Regions from separate parts of the Thalassotalea aquiviva genome, predicted to be linked through region 2. Evidence: predicted binding sites of a transcription regulator. Region 2 holds the regulator's gene; each other region holds the start of a gene.
What was found. Region 2 encodes FNR, which switches genes on or off when oxygen is low (the NO sensors DNR and NnrR bind a similar motif). Its sites were predicted from a motif close to TTGATCTAGATCAA; they were not measured.

Region 1 (8,055 bases), 850 kb from region 2:
GGCCTTCGGGTTGTAAAGCACTTTCAGCGAGGAGGAAAGGTTAGTAGCTAATATCTGCTAGCTGTGACGTTACTCGCAGAAGAAGCACCGGCTAACTCCGTGCCAGCAGCCGCGGTAATACGGAGGGTGCGAGCGTTAATCGGAATTACTGGGCGTAAAGCGTGCGTAGGCGGATTGTTAAGCGAGATGTGAAAGCCCAGGGCTCAACCTTGGAACTGCATTTCGAACTGGCTGTCTAGAGTATTGTAGAGGGTGGTGGAATTTCCAGTGTAGCGGTGAAATGCGTAGAGATTGGAAGGAACATCAGTGGCGAAGGCGGCCACCTGGACAAATACTGACGCTGAGGCACGAAAGCGTGGGGAGCAAACAGGATTAGATACCCTGGTAGTCCACGCCGTAAACGATGTCAACTAGCTGTTTGTGTCTTTAAGACGTGGGTAGCGCAGCTAACGCGATAAGTTGACCGCCTGGGGAGTACGGCCGCAAGGTTAAAACTCAAATGAATTGACGGGGGCCCGCACAAGCGGTGGAGCATGTGGTTTAATTCGATGCAACGCGAAGAACCTTACCATCCCTTGACATCCAGAGAAGTCGCTAGAGATAGCTTCGTGCCTTCGGGAACTCTGAGACAGGTGCTGCATGGCTGTCGTCAGCTCGTGTTGTGAAATGTTGGGTTAAGTCCCGCAACGAGCGCAACCCTTATCCTTATTTGCCAGCACTTCGGGTGGGAACTTTAAGGAGACTGCCGGTGATAAACCGGAGGAAGGTGGGGACGACGTCAAGTCATCATGGCCCTTACGGGATGGGCTACACACGTGCTACAATGGCAGATACAAAGGGCAGCAAGACCGCGAGGTGGAGCGAATCCCATAAAGTCTGTCGTAGTCCGGATTGGAGTCTGCAACTCGACTCCATGAAGTCGGAATCGCTAGTAATCGTGGATCAGAATGCCGCGGTGAATACGTTCCCGGGCCTTGTACACACCGCCCGTCACACCATGGGAGTGGGTTGCAAAAGAAGTAGCTAGTTTAACCTTCGGGAGGACGGTTACCACTTTGTGATTCATGACTGGGGTGAAGTCGTAACAAGGTAACCCTAGGGGAACCTGGGGTTGGATCACCTCCTTACCTTAAGTAGACAACTTAATGAGTACGAAAGTACTGCGAGTGTTCACACAAATAGCATGATAACAATTGATGAAAACTTAAAGATAAGCACCGATGCTTATCTTTGAGTTTTCACTCACATAACTGCCGAATGTGCGCAGATATGACATCTTTAACAATTTGGAAAGCTGATATTAAACCCGGTGTTTGTATCGATAACAACGTGTCGCACGATGTTATCAAATGATATAAGCACCAAAACGAAAACACATTCCTAGTGTTTTCAAACTAATTAATAATCTTTGATTATTGATTTTTTATACTCAAGACATTCTTATTGAATGCGTGAAAATGTCAGGCGATACAATTAGTTCGGTTTAGTCACCGAACAGTCCAAGCAAATACGGTCAGTTAATTGGCTGTATTGCGACGGAATTAGGCGCTTCTACAAAGCCGTCAATGTTTTCTCGAAATGCGCATAACGTGTTATGTAATCGAGAGAAAACAGAAGATAATGCCGTAGAAACGACTAGTAACGAGCAAGACCGTTTGGGGTTGTATGGTTAAGTGACTAAGCGTATGTGGTGGATGCCTTGGCAGTTAGAGGCGATGAAGGACGTGTTAATCTGCGAAAAGCTGTGTTAAGCCGATAAAAGGCGTTATAGGCACAGATGTCCGAATGGGGAAACCCACTTGTCGTAAGGCAGGTATCATTAAGTGAATACATAGCTTAATGAGGCGAACCGGGAGAACTGAAACATCTAAGTACCCCGAGGAAAAGAAATCAACCGAGATTTCCTTAGTAGCGGCGAGCGAACGGGAATTAGCCCTTAAGCGGTTTGTAAATTAGTGGAATGCTCTGGAAAGGGCAGCGATACAGGGTGATAGCCCCGTACACGAAAATAAACTTACCGTGAAATCGAGTAGGTCGGGACACGAGAAATCTTGACTGAATATGGGGGGACCATCCTCCAAGGCTAAATACTCCTAACTGACCGATAGTGAACCAGTACCGTGAGGGAAAGGCGAAAAGAACCCCTGTGAGGGGAGTGAAATAGAACCTGAAACCGCATACGTACAAGCAGTGGAAGCCTACTTGTTAGGTGACTGCGTACCTTTTGTATAATGGGTCAGCGACTTATGTTCTGTAGCAAGGTTAACCGAATAGGGGAGCCGTAGCGAAAGCGAGTGTTAACTGCGCGTTTAGTTGCAGGGCATAGACCCGAAACCCGGCGATCTACCCATGGGCAGGTTGAAGGTTGAGTAACATCAACTGGAGGACCGAACACACGTATGTTGAAAAATGCGGTGATGACCTGTGGGTCGGAGTGAAAGGCTAATCAAGCCGGGAGATAGCTGGTTCTCCCCGAAATCTATTTAGGTAGAGCCTCGGACGAATACCATTGGGGGTAGAGCACTGTTAAGGCTAGGGGGTCATCCCGACTTACCAACCCTTTGCAAACTCCGAATACCAATGAGTACTATCCGGGAGACACACTGCGGGTGCTAACGTCCGTTGTGGAAAGGGAAACAACCCAGACCGCCAGCTAAGGTCCCAAAGTCATAGTTAAGTGGGAAACGATGTGGAAAGGCATAGACAGCTAGGAGGTTGGCTTAGAAGCAGCCACCCTTTAAAGAAAGCGTAATAGCTCACTAGTCGAGTCGGTCTGCGCGGAAGATGTAACGGGGCTAAACTATGCACCGAAGCTGCGGATTTGAACTTAGGTTCAAGTGGTAGGGGAGCGTTCTGTAAGCCGTTGAAGGTGTGTTGTAAAGCATGCTGGAGGTATCAGAAGTGCGAATGCTGACATGAGTAACGATAAGGGGAGTGAAAAACTCCCCCGCCGAAAGACCAAGGTTTCCTGTCCCATGTTAATCAGGGCAGGGTAAGTCGGCCCCTAAGGCGAGGCGGAAACGCGTAGTCGATGGGAAACAGATTAATATTTCTGTACTTCTTATAATTGCGAAGGAGGGACGGAGCAGGCTAGGCAAGCATGGCGTTGGTTGTCCATGTGAAAGTATGTAGGCTGAAGTTTTAGGTAAATCCGGAACTTCTTAAGGCTGAGATACGAGACGAGACTCTACGGAGTTGAAGTTGTTGATGCCCTACTTCCAGGAAAAGCTTCTAAGCATCAGATTATAAGGAACCGTACCCCAAACCGACACAGGTGGTTAGGTAGAGAATACTAAGGCGCTTGAGAGAACTCGGGTGAAGGAACTAGGCAAAATAGTACCGTAACTTCGGGAGAAGGTACGCTGACTTTGGTGATGGGACTTGCTCCTTAAGCTGAGGTCAGTCGAAGTAACCAGGTGGCTGGAACTGTTTATTAAAAACACAGCACTGTGCAAAATCGAAAGATGACGTATACGGTGTGACGCCTGCCCGGTGCCGGAAGGTTAATTGATTGGGTTAGCGCAAGCGAAGCTCATGATCGAAGCCCCGGTAAACGGCGGCCGTAACTATAACGGTCCTAAGGTAGCGAAATTCCTTGTCGGGTAAGTTCCGACCTGCACGAATGGCGTAATCATGGCCACACTGTCTCCACCCGAGACTCAGTGAAATTGAATTTGCGGTTAAGATGCCGTATACCCGCGGCTAGACGGAAAGACCCCGTGAACCTTTACTATAGCTTGACAGTGAACATTGCTCCTACATGTGTAGGATAGGTGGGAGGCTTTGAAGCAACGTCGCCAGATGTTGTGGAGCCAATCTTGAAATACCACCCTTGTATGCGTGATGTTCTAACCTAGGTCTCTTATCGAGATTGGGGACACTGTCTGGTGGGTAGTTTGACTGGGGCGGTCTCCTCCCAAAGAGTAACGGAGGAGCACGAAGGTTGGCTAAGTACGGTCGGACATCGTACGGTTAGTGCAATGGCATAAGCCAGCTTAACTGCGAGACAGACACGTCGAGCAGGTACGAAAGTAGGTCATAGTGATCCGGTGGTTCTGTATGGAAGGGCCATCGCTCAACGGATAAAAGGTACTCCGGGGATAACAGGCTGATACCGCCCAAGAGTTCATATCGACGGCGGTGTTTGGCACCTCGATGTCGGCTCATCACATCCTGGGGCTGAAGTCGGTCCCAAGGGTATGGCTGTTCGCCATTTAAAGTGGTACGCGAGCTGGGTTTAGAACGTCGTGAGACAGTTCGGTCCCTATCTGCCGTGGGCGTTTGAGAATTGAAGAGGGCTGCTCCTAGTACGAGAGGACCGGAGTGGACGAACCGCTGGTGTTCGGGTTGTCATGCCAATGGCATTGCCCGGTAGCTATGTTCGGAACTGATAACCGCTGAAAGCATCTAAGCGGGAAGCAGGCTTTGAGATGAGTTCTCACTGGGACTTTAAGTCCCCTAAAGGGTCGTCGGAGACTACGACGTTGATAGGTCAGGTGTGTAAGGGTTGCGAGGCCTTGAGCTAACTGATACTAATTGCCCGTGAGGCTTAACCATACAACACCCAAGAGGTTTTGTAGGTTTGACATGAAAAATCGTCGATATAATGCGTTCATCCATGAAGCATATCGACATTTGTACATCCATGTACTTCACGCATTAAGTAAGAATTGAGTAGCGTTTAATATTAGATTTCAAATTGTTTAACAAGTTTTTGTCTAGCGACAATAGCGTTGTGGAACCACCTGATCCCATGCCGAACTCAGAAGTGAAACGCAACAGCGCCGATGGTAGTGTGGGAGTTCCCATGTGAGAGTAGGTCATCGCTAGGCTCCTATTTCGAAAACCCGCTTATTTAAGCGGGTTTTCAACCCTTAGGGTATAATTGATTGATAATTCATAGTGTTTTTAATCAATTAAATCTAAAGTTATAACAAGTTTTTGTCTAGCGACAATAGCGTTGTGGAACCACCTGATCCCATGCCGAACTCAGAAGTGAAACGCAACAGCGCCGATGGTAGTGTGGGAGTTCCCATGTGAGAGTAGGTCATCGCTAGGCTCCTAATCCAAAAGCCCGCTTATTTAAGCGGGCTTTTCTCGTTTTTGGGCTTACTGTTCCTACTACGTAGGTCACAGATAAAAAGCATTCATCCATGAATTTATCTGCATTTGTGCATCCATGCACTTCATCGCTAGGCTCCTATTTAAAGAAAGGCTGTCCACTGGGCAGCTTTTTTGCTTTCTGGGTTTTTGATAATTTCAAACCACTTCGAAACTCAACGAGGTTGCGGCCTACGACATACCGCAATGACGGTGCTCATTGATGAGGCTTGCATACCGTCCCAGAAAGCATACCGTCCCACTGAAGTGTGTCCCACTAGACAAATAAATAACCGTCCGACAGCTTAGCAGGATTAAAACTAGCGCATCTTTTTAACAACATGCTGGTATGACAGTGTATATCTGAATGTTGACTATAGATTAAATTTTAGTTAGCCGTAATCTAAAATTAATAAACTATTTTTTTATAAAAACTAAGTTTTTAAGTCTAAAAATTTATTAAATAGTTATCGTAATATTTTACCTTCACAGCTCTATCGCTTTGTATATATTGATATCTCTCAATTATCTACTTTTAACAATGAAAATATTTAGCAGGAATATATAAAATGAATATTTTATAAAACCTCGCTGATGTTTTAGTTCCTTGTAAATTTGATTTAGATCAATGCCTGATTTTGCTACCTACCGTTTAATTACCACAATATGTTGTGGTTAGGTGTGTGTTTGTTCGCCACATATAGTATTTGGTTGTTAGGCTAAAATAATTAAAATAAAGGACATAAAGTGAAACCAATCGTTATTAAACGTGATGGGTCTAGAGCGACCTTTTCTCGTGATCGCATACAAGCTGCTGTTGAAAGTGCTGCCGATAAAATTACCAAAGAAATTGCAATCTACGCTTTAAATGTAGCGTTAGCGGTGGAAGCTAAACTCGCCGGAGCAGAAGAAGTACACATTAATGAAATACAAACTCTGGTAGAAAACGAGTTAATGCAAGGTGAGTATAAAGGTCTGGCTCGATCGTATATTGAATATCGACATGATCGTGATATCGCTCGAGAAAAACATAGCGCTTTAACCAAAGAGATTGATGGTTTACTGGAAGAGAGTAACTTAGATCTGATAAATGAAAATGCCAATAAAGACGGTAAAGTGATCCCAACCCAAAGGGATTTATTAGCGGGTATCATCGCCAAGCACTATGCTAAAACTCACATCTTGCCACGCGATATTGTACAAGCACATGAAAATGGCGATATTCATTATCATGATTTGGACTACGCGCCTTTCTTTCCTATGTTCAACTGTATGCTTATCGATTTAGAAGGAATGTTAACGAAAGGCTTTAAGATGGGCAATGCTGAGATAGAAACACCAAAATCAATTTCTACAGCCACGGCAGTAACCGCTCAGATCATCGCACAAGTAGCCAGTCACATTTACGGTGGGACCACGATTAATCGTATTGATGAAATACTTGAACCTTATATTCACGCCAGTTACCAAAAGCAACTCAACGTTGCGAACGAATGGCGCATTCCAAATCCAGAACAGTTTGCTAAAGCGCAGACTGAAAAAGAATGCTTTGATGCATTTCAATCACTAGAGTACGAAGTAAACACCTTACATACTGCCAATGGGCAAACACCGTTCGTTACCTTTGGTTTTGGTTTGGGTACGAGTTGGGCATCAAGATTGATCCAGCAATCTATTTTACGCAATCGAATTGCCGGTTTAGGTAAAAACAGTAAAACGGCCATATTTCCGAAACTTGTTTTTGCGATTAAAGATGGTGTTAACCATAAAGTGGAAGATCCTAATTACGATATTAAGCAACTCGCGCTTGAGTGTTCTTCAAAACGAATGTACCCAGATATTTTAAACTACGATAAAGTGGTTGATGTCACAGGGTCCTTTAAAACCCCAATGGGGTGTCGCAGTTTTTTAAGTGCTTACTATGAAAATGGACAAGTGATCCACGAAGGGCGAAATAACCTTGGTGTGGTCAGTTTGAATTTACCTCGTATCGCATTAACAGCTAAAGGTAATTTTGATGATTTTTACCGCTTATTAGACGATAAACTTATCTTAGCGCGCCGTGCTTTAGAAACGCGTATTAAACGATTAGAAAATGTTAAGGCACGTGTAGCACCTATTCTTTACATGGAAGGGGCTTGTGGGGTTCGTTTAAAAGCGGATGAGCCCATTGCGGATATTTTTAAAAATAATCGAGCATCGATTTCTTTAGGTTATATTGGTGTTCATGAAGCGATGATGGCCTTAGTCGCGAATAACTGTCATTTATACGATGATAAAGCTTTGCAGCAACAAGCGATTAAACTAATCAAGTACCTGAAGAAGAAGGTAAATGATTGGGCTGAAGAAACCGGTTATGGCTTTAGTTTATACGGTACTCCAAGTGAAAATTTATGTAACCGTTTTTGTGCTATCGATACCAAGGAATTTGGAGTAATAGAAGGCGTCACTGATAAAGGTTATTACACCAACAGCTTCCATTTAGATGTCCAAAAGAAGGTAACCCCTTTTGATAAAATCGATTTTGAAATGCCATATCCAGAATTTTCATCTGGTGGTTTTATTTGCTATGGCGAGTTCCCTAATATGCAAAAAAACATTGAGGCGTTAGAAAATGTTTGGGATTACAGTTACAGTAGGGTGCCTTATTATGGTACCAATACGCCAATTGATGAGTGTTATGAGTGTGGCTTTAATGGTGAGTTTGATTGTACCAGTAAGGGCTTTACTTGCCCTGTATGTGGCAACCATGACTCTACAAAGGTATCTGTAACTCGGCGTGTTTGTGGCTACTTAGGGAGCCCAGATGCAAGGCCCTTTAATTTTGGTAAACAAGAAGAAGTAAAACGTCGAGTTAAGCATCTTTAATATTACTTTCAATAGCTTAAAAGTTTAAACATGAATTATCATCAGTATTATCCTGTTGATGTGGTTAACGGCCCTGGCACTCGTTGT
Region 2 (8,055 bases):
TAAAACAACATCAAATCGAACCCATGCTCATAAGTGGAGACTCTAAAAAAGGGGTTGATGTATTTCTACAGCAACTCCCCATTAACGATGCTCACAGTGCTTGTAGTGCCCAAGATAAATTGAACATTATTGAACAACAGCAACGCCAGGGTAATCATTTAGCCATGGTTGGCGATGGGGTTAATGACTCCCCCGTATTCGCGGCAGCGCACGTATCGATAGCTATGGGCAGTGGCACCGAAATAGCGAAAAGTGGTGCCGATGTTATTTTATTAAACAATAAGTTGTCGTCTATATTAGCTCTTTGTCAGATCAGTGATAAAACCAATCGTATCATTCGGCAAAACTTTGGTTGGGCTTTTGCCTATAACGCCATCGTATTACCGCTTGCGGTTGCTGGCTTTATTACCCCATATCTGGCAGTATTAGGCATGTCTGCAAGTTCTATTATTGTGGTCAGCAATTCACTAAGATTATTAAAATAACGGGTCGGTATAGGCTACTTTATGAGTGTCATCTACATTTTAATTCCCATTGCCATTTTATTTACTGCTTTAGCCATTTATTTGTTTTTTTGGGCGGTGAAAACCGAGCAATTTGATGATTTAGAAAAACAAGGTATGAGCATCTTATTTGATGAAGACAAAACAGCCAAAAAACACAGCAAAAAACATAAACAACCCGATGCCAAAACAACCGAGCATCAGCACAAATCCAACTTAGAAGAGTCATCAGAAGACGAATGGAATTAAGTTATTTTTCGGCCTTTTTGATTGGTTTAGCAGGGGCCGGTCACTGTGTTGCTATGTGCGGAGGCATTACCTCTATGCTGAGCGCAAATGTTGTAATAAAACATGAAAAACCCAATATTAACCTTATCCTAGGTTACAATGCGGGTCGCATCCTTTCTTACTCTATTGCTGGGTTAATTGCCGGAGTCACAGGTTCTTTAGCTATCAAATCTATTGGGGTTCATGTAAACTGGCTCAGAGTGATTGCCGCCATCTTTTTAATATTCCTTGCCTTGTATATTGGTCAATGGTCTTTTTTACTCACTCGAGTAGAGGCCATCGGAAAAAAGTTATGGGTTAAAATTCAGCCTCTTAGTAAACGATTTATCCCTGTTAGCAATGTTAAACAAGCTTTAATGCTAGGTGCAATCTGGGGTTGGTTACCATGTGGCTTGGTTTATTCTACCTTAACTTGGAGTATGGCATCGGCAAATGGTATAGATGGGATGTTCATAATGATGAGTTTTGGACTTGGCACTTTGCCAGCTTTATTTACCCTTTCGCAAGGTTACGGCTTTGTTAGCAAAACTTTAAAAAATAATTATTTTCGTAAAGTTACTTCAATTTTTTTATTATTAGCAGGAATTTATTCTTTGATTATTGCTCTTGATCTAATTTTTTAGTAGAATTTTTTTGACTTTTTCCAAATACATCATAGAAGGTTGATATGCCTCAAACGATAGCGTATACAAATAATATAAAATGCCAGAGCTGTAGTATCAGTGAGTTATGTTTACCATTTAGTTTAAATGAAAGTGAACTAAACCTGTTAGATGATATTATCTCGCGTAAAAAACCGATCCAAAAAAATACTCAACTGTTTAAAGCGGGCGAATCTCTGCAAACGCTTTATGCGATCCGTTCGGGAACATTTAAAACCTTTATTATTTCTGAATCTGGTGAAGAACAAATTACCGGATTTCATTTAGCAGGGGATTTAATGGGCTTTGATGCCTTAAATAATAAAACCCATCCAAGTTTTGCGAAAGCGCTTGAAACCTCTATGGTTTGTGAAATCCCATTTGAAGTCCTTGATGTTTTATCATCAAAGATCCCTAAGCTTAAAGCGCAAATGATGAATTTGATGAGCAACGAGCTACATAGTGGTAACGAAATGTTGTTACTTTTAAATCGTAAAAACGCCGAAGAAAAGTTAGCGACTTTCTTAGCTTCTTATGGACGTCGACTAGGTGCCCGCCACTTATCTTCAACCGAGTTTTGTCTACCAATGACTCGCAGTGAAATTGGCAATTACATTGGCTTAACCATTGAAACCATTTCTCGCCTAATGACCCGCTTCCAAAAAGAAGGGTTAATTCGAGTAGAAAACAAATTCATTACCATTATCGACAAAGACCGTTTATATCAATTAGCGGGTATTAATAAAGTTAAATAATGGTAAAAAGAAATTAAATCAAATAATTAACGTCTAAGCAGGTTCTATTTGTAAGTATCAAATATTAATATTAAGCTTAATATGAGTTTTTAATATTGAATAGGTATACGCATGGAAAGTTATCAGAACCTCTTAGTCGTTATTGATCCCACCACCGAAGACCAAAAAGCCTTACAACGGGCGTGTACCCTAGCCAAGCAAACCCAAGCTAAAGTAACTGCATTTCTGTGCATTTACGACTTCTCTTATGAAATGACCACCATGCTTTCAGGTGAAGAAAGAGAAAGTATGCGTGCCACCGTTATTAAAGGTAGAGAGCAATGGTTAGACGACATCCTTATCGATTTTGACTACAAAATTGATTACAAAGTGATCTGGCATAATCGACCTTTTGAAGCCATTTTAAACGAAGTCGATGAGCACAAATACGATTTAGTATTAAAAAGTACGCACGAGCACCCTACTCTGCAATCTGTCATCTTTACCCCGACCGACTGGCATCTCATACGTAAGTGCTGGGTTCCACTATTGCTGGTAAAAGAGCATAGTTGGCCAGAAAACGGTCATATCCTCGCGGCTATTCACGCCAGCAGTGACGAGGAAGATCATATGTCTTTGAACAATAAAATTACCGAAGAAGCGATTAATTTAAGTAAGTTAATAAAAGCCGATACCCACTTTGTAAACTCTTATCCTGGTACACCTATTAATATTGCCATAGAAATTCCAGAGTTTGACGCCGCCGAATACAATAAAAATATGCAAGCACATCATATTAAAATGATGCAACAGCATGCCGCCAAATTTGGCATTGATAAAAAGTATTTACATGTTAAAGAAGGCTTACCTGAAGATGTTATAGAACAGGTTGCCAACGAACTTGATGCTGAATTAGTGATTCTAGGGACCATTGGTCGAACAGGACTTTCTGCCATGCTTATCGGCAATACCGCTGAGCATGTTATTGATAGAATTAATTGTGATCTACTAGCGCTTAAACCTGATGGCTATATTTCGCCATTTTTACAATAATCTGTCTTAAATAACCGACTTGCAAAGCCTCAATTACATTTTGAGGCTTTTTTATTGTTAAAGCGATAAGGTATAATGCACCATTTTCCATTGCAGGTTTACCAAATGTCGACTCAAACACCTACCGATAAAGTAGCTTTATCCATACTAAACAAATTAGAAAAACGCTTTCGCCATCAGGTAGGTAAAGCAATTTTTGATTACAACATGATTGAACAAGGCGACAAAATCATGGTGTGTCTATCGGGCGGTGCTGACAGCTACACCATGCTAGATATTTTAATCAATATGAAAAGCCGCGCCCCAATTGACTTTGACTTAATCGCGGTGAATTTAGATCAAAAGCAACCGGGTTTTCCTGAGCATATTTTACCTACCTACCTTGAAGCATTAGGGGTTGAGTATCATATTATTGAAGAAGATACCTACAGTATCGTTAAAGACAAGATCCCTGAAGGTAAAACCACCTGCAGTTTATGCTCTCGCTTACGTCGCGGTATTTTATACAGCACCGCCAAACGATTAGGTGCGACTAAAATTGCCCTAGGTCATCATCGCGATGACATGATAGAAACATTATTGTTGAATATGTTCTTTAATGGTAAAACCAAAACCATGCCAGCCAAGTTAGTATCCGATAATGGCGAGCACGTGGTTATTAGACCATTAGCGTATTGCAAGGAAAAGGACATTAAGCAATATGCTGAGTTAAAACAATTCCCAATCATTCCTTGTAACTTGTGTGGAAGTCAACCAAACTTACAGCGTCAGAATGTCAAACACATGCTTGCTGACTGGGATAAGCACTTCCCAGGACGTGCAGAATCGATATTTACAGCCATGCAAAATGTGGTGCCGTCACATTTATGTGATCATCAACTGTATGATTTTAAGTCAGTCGACTTATCAACAGGAGTCGTTGCAGGTGGTGATATCGCTTTTGACAAAGAAACCATTAAGCCACCTCAAGTCAATACCTTTACAAGTAATACCGAATCGTTAAACATCGTCGACATTGTCGAAATAAAATAGTTAATTTCTGGTAAAATGCCGAAATATGTTGATAAAGTGCAAGCTTTTGTTACAAATAGCTATGCTTTTGTAGTTTTATTACTTAAAATACCGCCGAAAATTTCTTGAGGCATAAGCTAACGCTTATACCAAATCTGATTGAGTAATGAGCAATAATCATACTCTTATTGAGATAACTGATTGAAATTTTTGGGTGGGAGATTTGGGTAATATCTACAGGTGTATCCAAAATTCCTCTAAGTGTGTGTTAACACATTTCATCCCTGAATTTTTTCAGCATACGTTGCATAAAGTGTTTTCTTAAAAATACCTTATGCAACGCTCATTAACGCAGTCAGACTTGGTATCATGCCTTGTATATCAAACCTCGTTTTGGGATAAAATTAATGTTTGAAAAATTATTCAAGCTATCTGAGCATAATACCTCAATCAAGCAAGAAGTCGTCGCAGGCTTTACCACCTTCCTTACCATGGCATACATCATTTTTGTTAACCCAAGTATGTTAGCCATGACGGGTATGGACCAAGGAGCGGTTTTCGTAGCTACGTGTTTAGCTGCAGCAATCGGTTGTTTAATTATGGGTCTATACGCTAATTACCCTATTGCCCTTGCTCCAGGTATGGGCTTAAACGCATTTTTCACCTTTACTGTGGTAATGGAACTAGGTTATTCCTGGAACGTTGCACTAGGTGGTGTATTCATTTCGGGTGTGGTGTTCACTCTTTTAAGTGCTTTTAAAGTACGTGAATGGATCATCAACTCAATTCCTCATTCATTACGATTTGGTATTGCTGCCGGTATCGGTATGTTCCTAGCATTAATCGCGCTAAAGAGCTCTGGTATTATTGTCGCAAGTGACGCAACTCTAGTTACTTTAGGTGATATTACTGCGTTTAATTCGTTAATGGCGGTTTTAGGTTTATTCCTAATTGTTGGTTTAATTAGCATGAACATTAACGGTGCTGTAATGATTTCAATTTTAATTGTTACGACCTTAGGTATTGTTTTTGGTGATGTTAACTACAACGGTATCGTTTCAATGCCACCATCTATTGCGCCAACGTTTGCCCAATTAGATATTGCTGGTGCCTTTAATGTTGGCATGATCAGTGTTATTTTTGCTTTCTTATTCGTTGACCTATTCGATACCTCTGGTACTCTAATCGCGGTTGCACAGCGTGGTAACATGCTAGACAAAGAGGGTAACCTTCCTCGTCTTAAAAAAGCCTTATTTGCTGACTCAGGTGCCACTATCGCAGGTTCTTTACTTGGTACTTCAACAACCACGAGTTATGTAGAAAGTACCGCGGGTGTTGCCGCTGGTGGTCGCACTGGTTTAACCGCTGTTGTTGTTGCTGGTCTATTCATTTTAGCCTTATTCTTCTCTCCTTTAGCAGGTATGATCCCAGCTTACGCTACCGCAGGTGCACTATTTTTTGTTGGTGTTCTTATGGTTGCTGGCCTTGTAAATGTTAAATGGGACAATCTGTTAGATGCCGTACCTGTCGTGGTCATCTTAGTATCGATGCCATTAACTTTCTCAATTGCCGATGGTATTGCGTTTGGTTTTATCTCATACGCAGCAGTACGTATTTTCAGTGGCCGATTCTCTGAAATTAGCCCAAGTGTTTGGTTCTTAGCCGCACTATTTGTTGGCAAATTCGCCTTCATGTAACTTTTTCGGGCAGAACTTCTCTGCCCTTTTTTTCAAATTTTAAAAATCAAATTAAATAATAAAACAGGGATCACCATGTCTAAAATGTTTAAAACACTTACCGGTGCCGTGGTTGCGGCTGCGTCTTTAGCTTCATTAAACGCTAACGCGGAAATGTTCTGGAGCGACAATTCTATTTCTTACCTAGATAACCTAGGTCACTATGAAGTAGCAGCTAACGACAACATTTCTGTTGTTACTGTAGAGCACGCATCGGGTCACAATTGGGGCGATTTATTCTTTTTTGCAGACCGTTTAGACTTTAAAGCTGACACTAAAAATATTGCCGCAAAAGAAACTTACTCAGAGTTTTCTCCACGTCTAAGCCTTAGCTACGCGACGGGTAAAAAGCTTGAGTACGGTATCATCTCAGATCTATTTTTGGCGACAACATGGGAACACTCTACCTATGTTTCTGCAGCATTTAACAACAGTTTTGATAACTACCTAGTTGGTGTTGGTGCCGATCTTAAACTTCCGGGATTTGCTTATGCAAACATTAACGTGTACCAAGCAAATAACGAAAAAATGGATAACGACCAACAATTAACGTTCGTATGGGGTTACCCATTCAGCATTGGTTCAGCTGACTTTATGTTAGACGGTTATATTGACTGGTCATCAGCTGAAGCGCACGCGGCTGATTTTCACTTTAACCCACAATTACGCATGGATGTGGGTAAATACTTTGGTGTACCAAAGAAATTTGAAGCGGGTGTTGAATACTCATACTGGCACAACAAGTTTGGTATCCCAGGCCTAGACAACGAGTCTGTGGTTAGCTGGATGGTTAAAGTTCACCTTTAATCCACTCTAGTCTATAAACAAGACATAAGAGTCAAGTCTTTACCCTTAATGTAGATAATATTTTTGGTATCGGCATAATTAAAAGGGCTATGAAATAACATTCATAGCCCTTTTTTAATTTCTGCGTGCCATTTAGAAACGAACACAAAACCTGTTATAAAGCGCCAAAGAGAAACACGCATAATCAAAAAAATACATCGTCATCCCACCATATTTTGAAGTAGGCGCCAAAACACGGTGGGATAATGAAATGGACCCACCCTTTATAACGGCTATAACGGCTATAACGGCGTTATGTTTCTAGGTCTTTGTCGGGCTGAACCTCGCTCTTTGCACTCACAGTGTTAATTAAGCACTACACCCTTGGCTGATACTAGTTGCAGTGCCTTCTTGCTCGACCCAATAATAAACGGACATACCTTCTCGTTTTTTACGAATGATATAAGTTTCACCTGGCTCTGCATTAAAACGAACACAACCTTCTGATGATAATTGTCCTTGGTAGTAATCAACCTTCACTTCGTTAAATCCTGCAATGATCTTGGCTTGCTCTGGGTAACCTTTGAAAAAATCACCTGCTGCCTGACCATTAATAGTGTTTATATACAAACGCTCATCTAACCCTACAAATATCCCATGAGCATGTTCAGAGTCAGCTTTAAGGAATGCCATGTTTTTTGCTGTCAAACCTTGTGGCTCATAGATATCTGTTGAAGCACACCCTCCCAGCAAGATTAAAGTTGATAGAAAACTTGCTGTAATTATTTTTTTCATTTCCTAACCCTGTTTAAAATACTTATGTTTCTTAGTAGAGCCAAGCATCCGTTTGCTACTACTTATTAATCAATAACTTACGATATTTAACTGACAGGCGCAAATATCACAAAACATTTTTTTGAAATTCTAACGCTACTGCCAAAAAATGTTAACTCAGACACTGTTTTGCAAGTATCACCTGCTTGCTTTAAAGACTCATGAAATAGGATAACGTGATGTATAGCGATAAAAGCTAAAAATAGTGTCTGATCAGTTTGATTTTTTCATCGTTAAATTCGAACAAGGTGACCAGCTTTTGTTTGCGACTATTTGCATCCACATTACCTTGTGGGTCTATACATGGGTGCAAATACTCAACAGTCACAGCATTTAAGCCTTCTATGATGTTTGATATTTCAATATCGCACTTGCCGTATTTCCCTAAGTAGTAAAGTAAACCTGCCTTATATTCTTCTTTCGTTTGCACAGCATTGAAGCTAGGGTGTTCAAACGTCGCATCATCCGT
Region 3 (8,055 bases), 1.6 Mb from region 2:
TAAATCATTGAAAGAAAAGAGACACACCGAACATGATTTTGATTCGCATATATTTTACGAGCTATGGAGATCGTCTAAAAACAAGGCTGCACAGTTCTTGTCTGAAACCCTGAATAATGATGATGGAATTATTAGGGTTGCTGAAATCATTGGACATTCAGGCAGAGATTCAACTAATGGCCCTTACTCTCTTATTGATGAAACTAGTTTTAATGGCGTTTTTGATATAGATACTCTTCGAGAACATGCAAGACAAGTAGATATTGCAAGCCAACCCATTCATATACAAGCAACTTTAAATAGTATTCTTGATGGAAAAAAATATTACTTAAGAGATGGTACGGAAGGTGAAAGGTGGTAGCTTTCGCAACCAATGCGATTATTAATTTATCTTTATCCTAAAGATAATGACTTGGTTACTAAAGTTTAAATAACCGAGGATGGAAGAGATTCTATTTTCGGGTGACATATCCCATAACCTTATTGTAACATTCCCATATACCCACCACTTTGTGAGACATTGACCATTGGTGTTGCTGTTAAAAGCTGAAAAAACACTAGCTAATAATCATTAACTCCTTTAATAACAATGGTTTATGCTTTATCGTCGATTTAATTTAAATTTTAAAAGTTTTTACTAATTGTAACAATCATTAACTCGCGTACAATTTGTTAACAGTTACAGGACGTAACTTAGAAATAAAATCAAAAAAAATCAGGATAGTTAGTACGGATGCTATAGGGATTATCAGGGATTGAAAAATTGCGATTAGGATGATCGAACAACATTGAAGTTGTACCCAATAGGGTTATGGACAGTGAATAAAGTGTCAGGATGACCGAAAAGAAAAAATAAGTATGGAAACGTGTCTAAAAGAAGGAACGCGAATTAGGAATTCAGGGCTGGAATACCAGACACTGGCAAAGGTTTGCCGAAAAGCGGTAGTTTATGACTACCGTTTTTTTTATCCATTTTTTACCTTTCACACGTTCAGCGTAAGATTAATTTTTAAGTGTTAGCACTTAGTTCAATAAATAACCCCCTCTTTTAAAGATAAAATTATTGTTTTAACCCCTAATGGCGTAAAATATAGCTATCGACAGACAGCTAGTATATTTAATTATGGCCAGAAGTAAGAAATCACGTAAAGAAGGCGCTTTAATGAAGAAGCTTAATCTAAAGCGCCCTGAAAAAATTGAAAAAGAAGCACGCAAGCGCAAATCGACCGGTAATAAGGCCGGCAGTCGTCAACAGGTTGTGCAATCTAAGACCGACCAAAATCAATCCTCACAGAGTAAAGATCCACGTATTGGTAGTAAAAAGCCAATTGACTTAGGTGTGCAGACGATTGTTGAAAAACCTAAAAACCAATCAAGCAAGGTGCAAACCAAGCAGTCTTCAGTTGCTAAGGTCTATGTTCAAGATAACACAGAAGCGCTAGAGCAAGAGTTATTAGCCATTGAAAATAATATGGAATTGCATGCCTTGTCTGAACGCTCTGAAGCAGGAGAAGAGCTTACTAATGACGAGAAAGATTATCTAGAGTCTAATTTAGCAAGATACCAGCAGCTTCTCGCTCAATTGAATCTTGAACAAGATGATGACGAGGATACCGATACCGACGTCGATTCTGAAGATGATATGTGGGACAAGCTAGACAGCTATAATTTTGATGACTACAAAGATCAATAAGGGTAATTAAGTGGTATACGGTGTTTATTGGCTCATTGCTGGTGTTATTGTGTTGCTTCTGGCTCTTTATGCTGGGCGATTGTTATGGCAATTAAGACAACAAACAATTGCCGAAAAGGCGCAAAAGCAAAAACTACAGGCGAAACAACTTCAACGCGATATTGATGTTCTTAATAGCGTGATTTTAATTGCGAAGGCGATGAATCAACAGCAATGCGATATTTCAGAAGGTTGTTGGCGCTTGTCAGTGCTTATTGAGTCCATGGAAAGTCATGCCGATAGGTTTATTGAGAAATTTCCTGCTATATTTAATTTATATAATGATATCAAACATATGCCTATACTTGACAAACGAAAGGCGCTGTCTAAAAAAGAGCGCTTAAAACTTGATTTAGAGCGCATGGGTATCGAAGAAAAGCTTGAACCTGAAGTCAATAGAAACGTTGAAGGATTGGAGCCTTATGCAATCGAACTTAAAGTAGAGTTGCAAGCGAGGCTAAGTCAAAATTAGATAATAAAAACTAGGATAATAATATGTCGGACCAACTGAAAGTAGCTTTTACCAAACGAATTGTCGATTTACAAAAACGGATCACGGCAATCCATGAGGAGTTTGCTGAGGGGCGTCCGGCTGACTGGTCTGAACAAGCTGGAGAGCGAGAAAACGACGAAGTGTTAAATGCCTTAGAGTCGGAAGCCAAAGTTGAAATCCAGCAGTTATCCGACGCAATCAGTCGTATCGAACAAGGTACCTATGGCTATTGTGTCGATTGCGGTGAAGAAATTGCCCGAGCTAGGTTAAATGTTCAGCCTGCGGCAATTAAGTGCATCGACTGCGCAGACTAAAAAACATTACTCGCTTATGAGTATTTAAGTTGTTAACTGGTTGTATTTTAAACTCTGGTTGTTGCAGATCAAAGTGACAAACAAACCTTTTTACTATAATTATTACAATTGTTTTAAAAAGGTTTATTAGAATGTCATTTAACGAGATGTTTTCTCCAGAGTTGCTTGCGAAATACAATGTCAGTGGTCCACGTTATACCTCCTATCCGACAGCCGTCGAGTTCTCAAACCAGTTTATTGAATCCGATTTGTTAAATGCCATTTCTTGCTCCGAACATAATGAGTTGTCTTTATACGTCCACATCCCATTTTGTCACAGCCTTTGCTATTACTGTGGTTGCAATAAAGTTGTAACCCGTCATTCTCATAAAGCCGATGAATACCTGGAGTATTTATTTAAAGAAATATCATTACGCGCACCGCAGTTTGCAAGCTATACCGTCAAACAACTGCATTGGGGTGGTGGTACGCCTACGTTTCTAACCAAATCACAAATTAGCCAACTGGTCGCCAAACTTAAAGAGACATTTCAGTTTGCTCAAGATATTGAAATGAGTATCGAGGTCGATCCGAGGGAAATTGAGTTAGACGTTGTCGATCACTTATTTTCAGAGGGTTTTAATCGTTTAAGCATTGGCGTTCAAGATACTGATGAAATCGTTCAACAAGCGATTAATCGTGAACAAAGTACTGAGTTTATAACTGCGCTGGTTCATAGAGCAAAGTCGGTTGGCTTTCGCTCTGTTAACCTAGATTTAATCTATGGCCTGCCACACCAAAGCTTAGCAACATTTGCAAAGACTCTCGATGCGGTAAAAATAATGGATCCTGATCGCATTTCATTATTCAGTTATGCTCATTTACCGTCTCGCTTTGCCTCTCAGCGTAAAATTCGTGACGAATGGCTGCCATCGGCCGATGATAAATTTGCGTTATTGCAATTTGCAATCGAAAGCTTTTTGGCTATGGGCTATGAGTTTATTGGGATGGATCACTTTGCGAAACCTAATGATGAATTGGCCATTGCCCAAAAAAGTGGTTCTTTGCACCGAAATTTCCAAGGCTATACCGTGTTAGATGACTGCGATTTACTTGGTCTTGGGGTTTCTTCTATTAGCTCTATTGGCCAAAGCTTTAGCCAGAATGTCAAAACATTGAAAGAATATTATGGATCTATTGATGCGGGTTTAACCCCGTTAGAGAAAGGCATTGTAACGAGCCGAGATGATGTGATTAGAGCGGTGGTTATTAAAGATTTAATGTGTAATTTTAAAATATCAAAAACCAAAATATCAGAGCAATTTGGGATTCATTTTGATCAATACTTTGGTCAGGATATCGCCAGTTTACAGACGTTTATTGATGACGGCCTGTTAACCAACAATGATGATGAAATTAAGGTGGTGCAAAAAGGGCGTTTGTTGATTCGAAATATTTGTATGTCGTTTGATGCTTACTTGCGAACCAAGTTGCATCAACAAAGATTTTCACGAGTTATTTAATCGCTTAGTTCACTGATCAGACATAACCGATAACAAAATCAAGGCCATTGCTTGTTAGATATAAGCAGTGGCCTTGTTGGTTTTTACCCTCTTTTGCTTGCTCTACCCATTGATAAAATACATTTCGATGTATCGATGCATACAAGTTTCTGCGCACGTTTGCTATAAGCTTGCCGTGTTCATCGAAACCTAAATCTTTGGGTTTGGTAATCCATATCTCGTCATCGAGATTGGTCAGTAATTTCAGCAATAATACGTTATTTTGGCTCATCCATTGCCACTGGGTGATAACAAATGGCCGATGTTGAACTCGAATTTTCATTTTCTCAACAGGAGTGACCAAGAAGTAATCCTCGGCTTCTTTGGTCAACACCGACGACAGCAATTTAACTAGGCGCTTGCGCTCAATTTTACTGCCTTGATAAAACCAGTCGCCATTCGCTTTTATCTCAATGTCTATCTCACCACAATAGGGCGGATCCCATTGCTCAACCTGAGGGATTTTAATTTGTTTACTGAATTTTTCTAATGACATATCAGGTTTATACCTACAACAATGAATGCCCGCTATATCTCGATATAGCGACGCCATCGCATGCTTGAGCGACGTGGTTTAAGCCGCATAGTTGGTCACTTTGTTTTTACCCGTGGTTTTAGAAAGGTACATTGCGATATCGGATTTTTTGATCACCGATTCTAAATCGTCATCACTGGTCACATTGGCAATACCCAAACTTATGGTCGTGGTAAATTCATGTCCATCGGCTTTTATCACCGTTTTCTCAATGGCCATCCTCAATCGTTCTGCTAATATTTCGGCATCATCTTTGTGATTATTGTGACACCCGATCATAAATTCTTCACCACCAATACGACCACAAAAATCACTGACCCGAATGATCTGTTTGGTTAATTCGCCAATTATTCGCAGGGTTTCATCACCGGCAGGATGTCCATAGTGGTCATTAATCTTTTTGAAGTTGTCGATATCAAAGGCGATGAAAGACAATGGTTTACCTTGACGCATCGATTGCGCAATCGCCATCGTTGCAAGGTTCATAAATGCACGCCTATTTGGCATTTGCGTAAGCATGTCCGTTCTGGCCTCAAATTCTGCTTGTTCTTTGGCAACTTTTAATTGTTGGTTTTGCTCTTTAACCTGTTCTTGTAAGGCATAGGCTTCTTTATACGCTGAAGCAATGGTATCTAAGTCTTCTTTTGAACCTTCGTAGTAATGTGCTTTGGCTTTGATGTACATGGCGAAAATCAAGCATAGCAATACCGACAATATGCCAATAGTGGGTAAAAACACCATACCCGCATAGGGGTCAACCCAACCCCAAGATTGCATGTTAATTAAGACTAATAAGCCAAATAATAACGTTTGGGCAATGAGCATCGCCGACATTTTTTTCTCACCTTGGCGCGCGGTTAATCCGGCGGCAATGAGAGCAAAGGGGAAAATAAAGACCGCCAGTTGTTGCACCTGCTGTGCTTTGTGATCAAAGCCTAAAATCGACAGAGGTACTGTTGTTAGGGTGAGTATTAACGTTATATAAATTAACTTATCTGTTTTTAACGAATGATAGGCAACATTGGAATAAACCCGCATAAATTGAATACCCGAGGCAATCATTACCGCAAAAGATAGAGTGCCTAAAGGATAAAAATCTAAATTTGGAATATAAAGGTTGATGATACCCGTGGTAAGCCCTAAAGCGGGCAAAGTGCTGATGGCAAATAGGCTATACCAAATAAAAAACTTTTCTTCGAGAAACTTATACGCCATCAAACTAAATAAAGCCGACACCAGTATGAGCGACATCACCATGCCAAAAATAATATGTTCAATATTAGAACTGTGAATTAATACCGGTAACGAGACCAGTTGAAAATTAAGGTATCTTGGTGTGGGCACATCACTAAAGCTTTCAATCAACACTTCACGAGTTTCATTGGGTTGTAATTTTAGTGGCAGTGAAACCCGAGCCGTAGGTAACGCCCTTTTGGTTAAATTATGACGGATGTCGTCGGTGATTTTTTCAAAGTCTAGATTGGAGCCTAAAGGACGGTGATATAGAGCCATAATCGATGGCGTCGTTGTCGGAGACTGTATTTGAATGTCGACAAATTCATCACTGACATTTTTTATTTCTAATTTGAGCCAAACAGAACCCGCAACATTACCGACAAACGCTTTGGTTAAATTGGCTTGCTTCAATGTTTTTAATTCGGTTGAGGCAGATACTTGTTTTGCTGATAATTCAGAGTCCTGGTCAATAATAAAAGAAACGTGGTTGGCTATGGAGGCGATCTTTTGATTGGGAAACAGCTCCAATTCTTCTGCCGATGTGCTTAAGCTAAATAAACATAAAAGGTTTATCAATAAAACGAGGGAAAATGTTTGTTGGTATTGTTTGTATCTCTTCATCGAGCTCGCTCCCTAAAACAGTCCTTGTACACGACGTCAGCAAAATCCATCTTGGGTGATTTTTTATTATCGTTAACTACAATTTAACAGATATTCCAGATTTTTATAGTTAATTGATTAAAAATAAAACGATAATTTGTTTTATGAGTCTTAAATTCGCTTCTTTAGTGTGGTGTTAATGTATTCATTTATATGGTTTTTTATTTTTCATCGAGTGCTAATGTAGGCTGATAAAACGTATTAAGCTTAAATCTTCGGCCAACCCGCTGTGAAACGAATCTGAAATAATGATGTTAATATCATCACGCCAGCGAAAAAATTACCACTTAACGGTAAAAAAGGGCGTTTGAACCTAAAACGCTTCCCTAACCATGTAAAATCCCGTATGTTTTTTTGTTATAAATTTGTTTTAAGGGAATAATAATGAAAAACATGATGTTGTCTTTGTTGGCATTTACCTCCATTTCAGCTGTCGCTAACACAGATCTGGAAATGGCTAATAAAATCCGTGCCGAAGGGTTTTATAATTCGCACGTCATGCATACCTTGCAATACTTAACCGATAATATTGGGCCTCGCCTATCGGGCTCTCCACAAATGTATAAGGCCAATGTATGGACCAAAGAACAATTAGCCGACTGGGGTCTTGAAAATGCCCATCTTGAGGCTTTTGATTTTGGTCGAGGTTGGTCACATGACGCCGCATCAATCGCTTTAACATCACCTCGAAATGTCTCTTTACACGGTATCCCTGTGGCTTGGACACCAGGGACAAATGGGATGATTACAGCACCAGCGGTACTGTTTGATGCAAGCTCCATCGCAGATCTAGAGCGTTATAAAGGTAAGCTAAAGGGTAAAATACTCCTGATGGGAGAGGGACGTACGATAGGCGAACCTAAAAACACCGTTTTTAAGCGCCATAGTGCATCCGATTTATCAAAAATCAAAGAGTTTGATGTAATGCGTGGACCAAGCCATCGCACCGAACGCGCACCGCATCGACATGAATCGACTATGCAGCGTTATTTGTTTAATAAAGAGCTTAATGCATTTCTAAAAGAAGAAGGGGCTCTGGCCGCCGTTTATCGCAGTTGGCGTCAAGGTGGCTTAGTTGGCATTTGGGGTAAATCACATAAAAAAGATAATACGTTCCCCATTCCAGCCATTGTTATTGAAGCTGAGCAATACAACCTCATCACTCGTTTAATGGATGATGGTGATGCTCCAAAGCTGTCGTTAGATGTGAAAGCAACGTTTTATGATAATGATCACAATGCTTATAACACCATCGCAGAAATTCCAGGCAATGCTGAAAATCCAAAAATTGTTATGTTAGGGGGCCATTTAGATTCATGGCATGCCAGCGACGGAGCGGTTGATAATGGCGCAGGGGTCGCTGTTGCAATGGAGGCCGTTCGCATTCTAAAGGCCTTAGACGTTAAACCTAAAAATACCATTCGCATAGCGTTGTGGTCTGGTGAAGAGCAAGGCTTATATGGCTCTAGGGCATATGTTGAAAAACACTTTGCCTCAAGACCAAAACCTGAAGATAAAGTTGAACGAGAACTGCCAAGTTACCT

Region 1: a site for FNR is predicted at 5,716-5,729, ahead of nrdD (anaerobic ribonucleoside-triphosphate reductase). Genes of this name have one in related genera too.
Region 3: a site for FNR is predicted at 2,598-2,611, ahead of hemN (oxygen-independent coproporphyrinogen III oxidase). Genes of this name have one in related genera too.

What each region holds. Positions count from the first base shown of each region.
Region 1 is NZ_CP166961.1:2,374,958-2,383,012, reverse strand. It holds rRNA gene ACAY00_RS10755 (16S ribosomal RNA) at 1-1,127, shown strand, start outside; rRNA gene ACAY00_RS10750 (23S ribosomal RNA) at 1,668-4,557, shown strand; rRNA gene rrf (5S ribosomal RNA) at 4,718-4,832, shown strand; rRNA gene rrf (5S ribosomal RNA) at 4,945-5,059, shown strand; gene nrdD (anaerobic ribonucleoside-triphosphate reductase) at 5,848-7,968, shown strand; gene nrdG (anaerobic ribonucleoside-triphosphate reductase-activating protein) at 7,999-8,055, shown strand, end outside.
Region 2 is NZ_CP166961.1:1,528,641-1,536,695, reverse strand. It holds gene ACAY00_RS06900 (heavy metal translocating P-type ATPase) at 1-485, shown strand, start outside; gene ccoS (cbb3-type cytochrome oxidase assembly protein CcoS) at 507-752, shown strand; gene ACAY00_RS06890 (sulfite exporter TauE/SafE family protein) at 743-1,414, shown strand; gene fnr (fumarate/nitrate reduction transcriptional regulator Fnr) at 1,459-2,187, shown strand; gene uspE (universal stress protein UspE) at 2,299-3,219, shown strand; gene ttcA (tRNA 2-thiocytidine(32) synthetase TtcA) at 3,325-4,251, shown strand; gene ACAY00_RS06870 (NCS2 family permease) at 4,638-5,927, shown strand; gene ACAY00_RS06865 (outer membrane protein OmpK) at 6,003-6,773, shown strand; gene ACAY00_RS06860 (hypothetical protein) at 7,122-7,547, opposite strand; gene ACAY00_RS06855 (nuclear transport factor 2 family protein) at 7,783-8,055, opposite strand, start outside.
Region 3 is NZ_CP166961.1:3,262,321-3,270,375, reverse strand. It holds gene ACAY00_RS14465 (P-loop NTPase fold protein) at 1-361, shown strand, start outside; gene yihI (Der GTPase-activating protein YihI) at 1,124-1,693, shown strand; gene ACAY00_RS14455 (DUF2489 domain-containing protein) at 1,704-2,204, shown strand; gene ACAY00_RS14450 (TraR/DksA family transcriptional regulator) at 2,228-2,539, shown strand; gene hemN (oxygen-independent coproporphyrinogen III oxidase) at 2,701-4,041, shown strand; gene ACAY00_RS14440 (DUF1285 domain-containing protein) at 4,058-4,576, opposite strand; gene ACAY00_RS14435 (diguanylate cyclase) at 4,655-6,472, opposite strand; gene ACAY00_RS14430 (M20/M25/M40 family metallo-hydrolase) at 6,896-8,055, shown strand, end outside.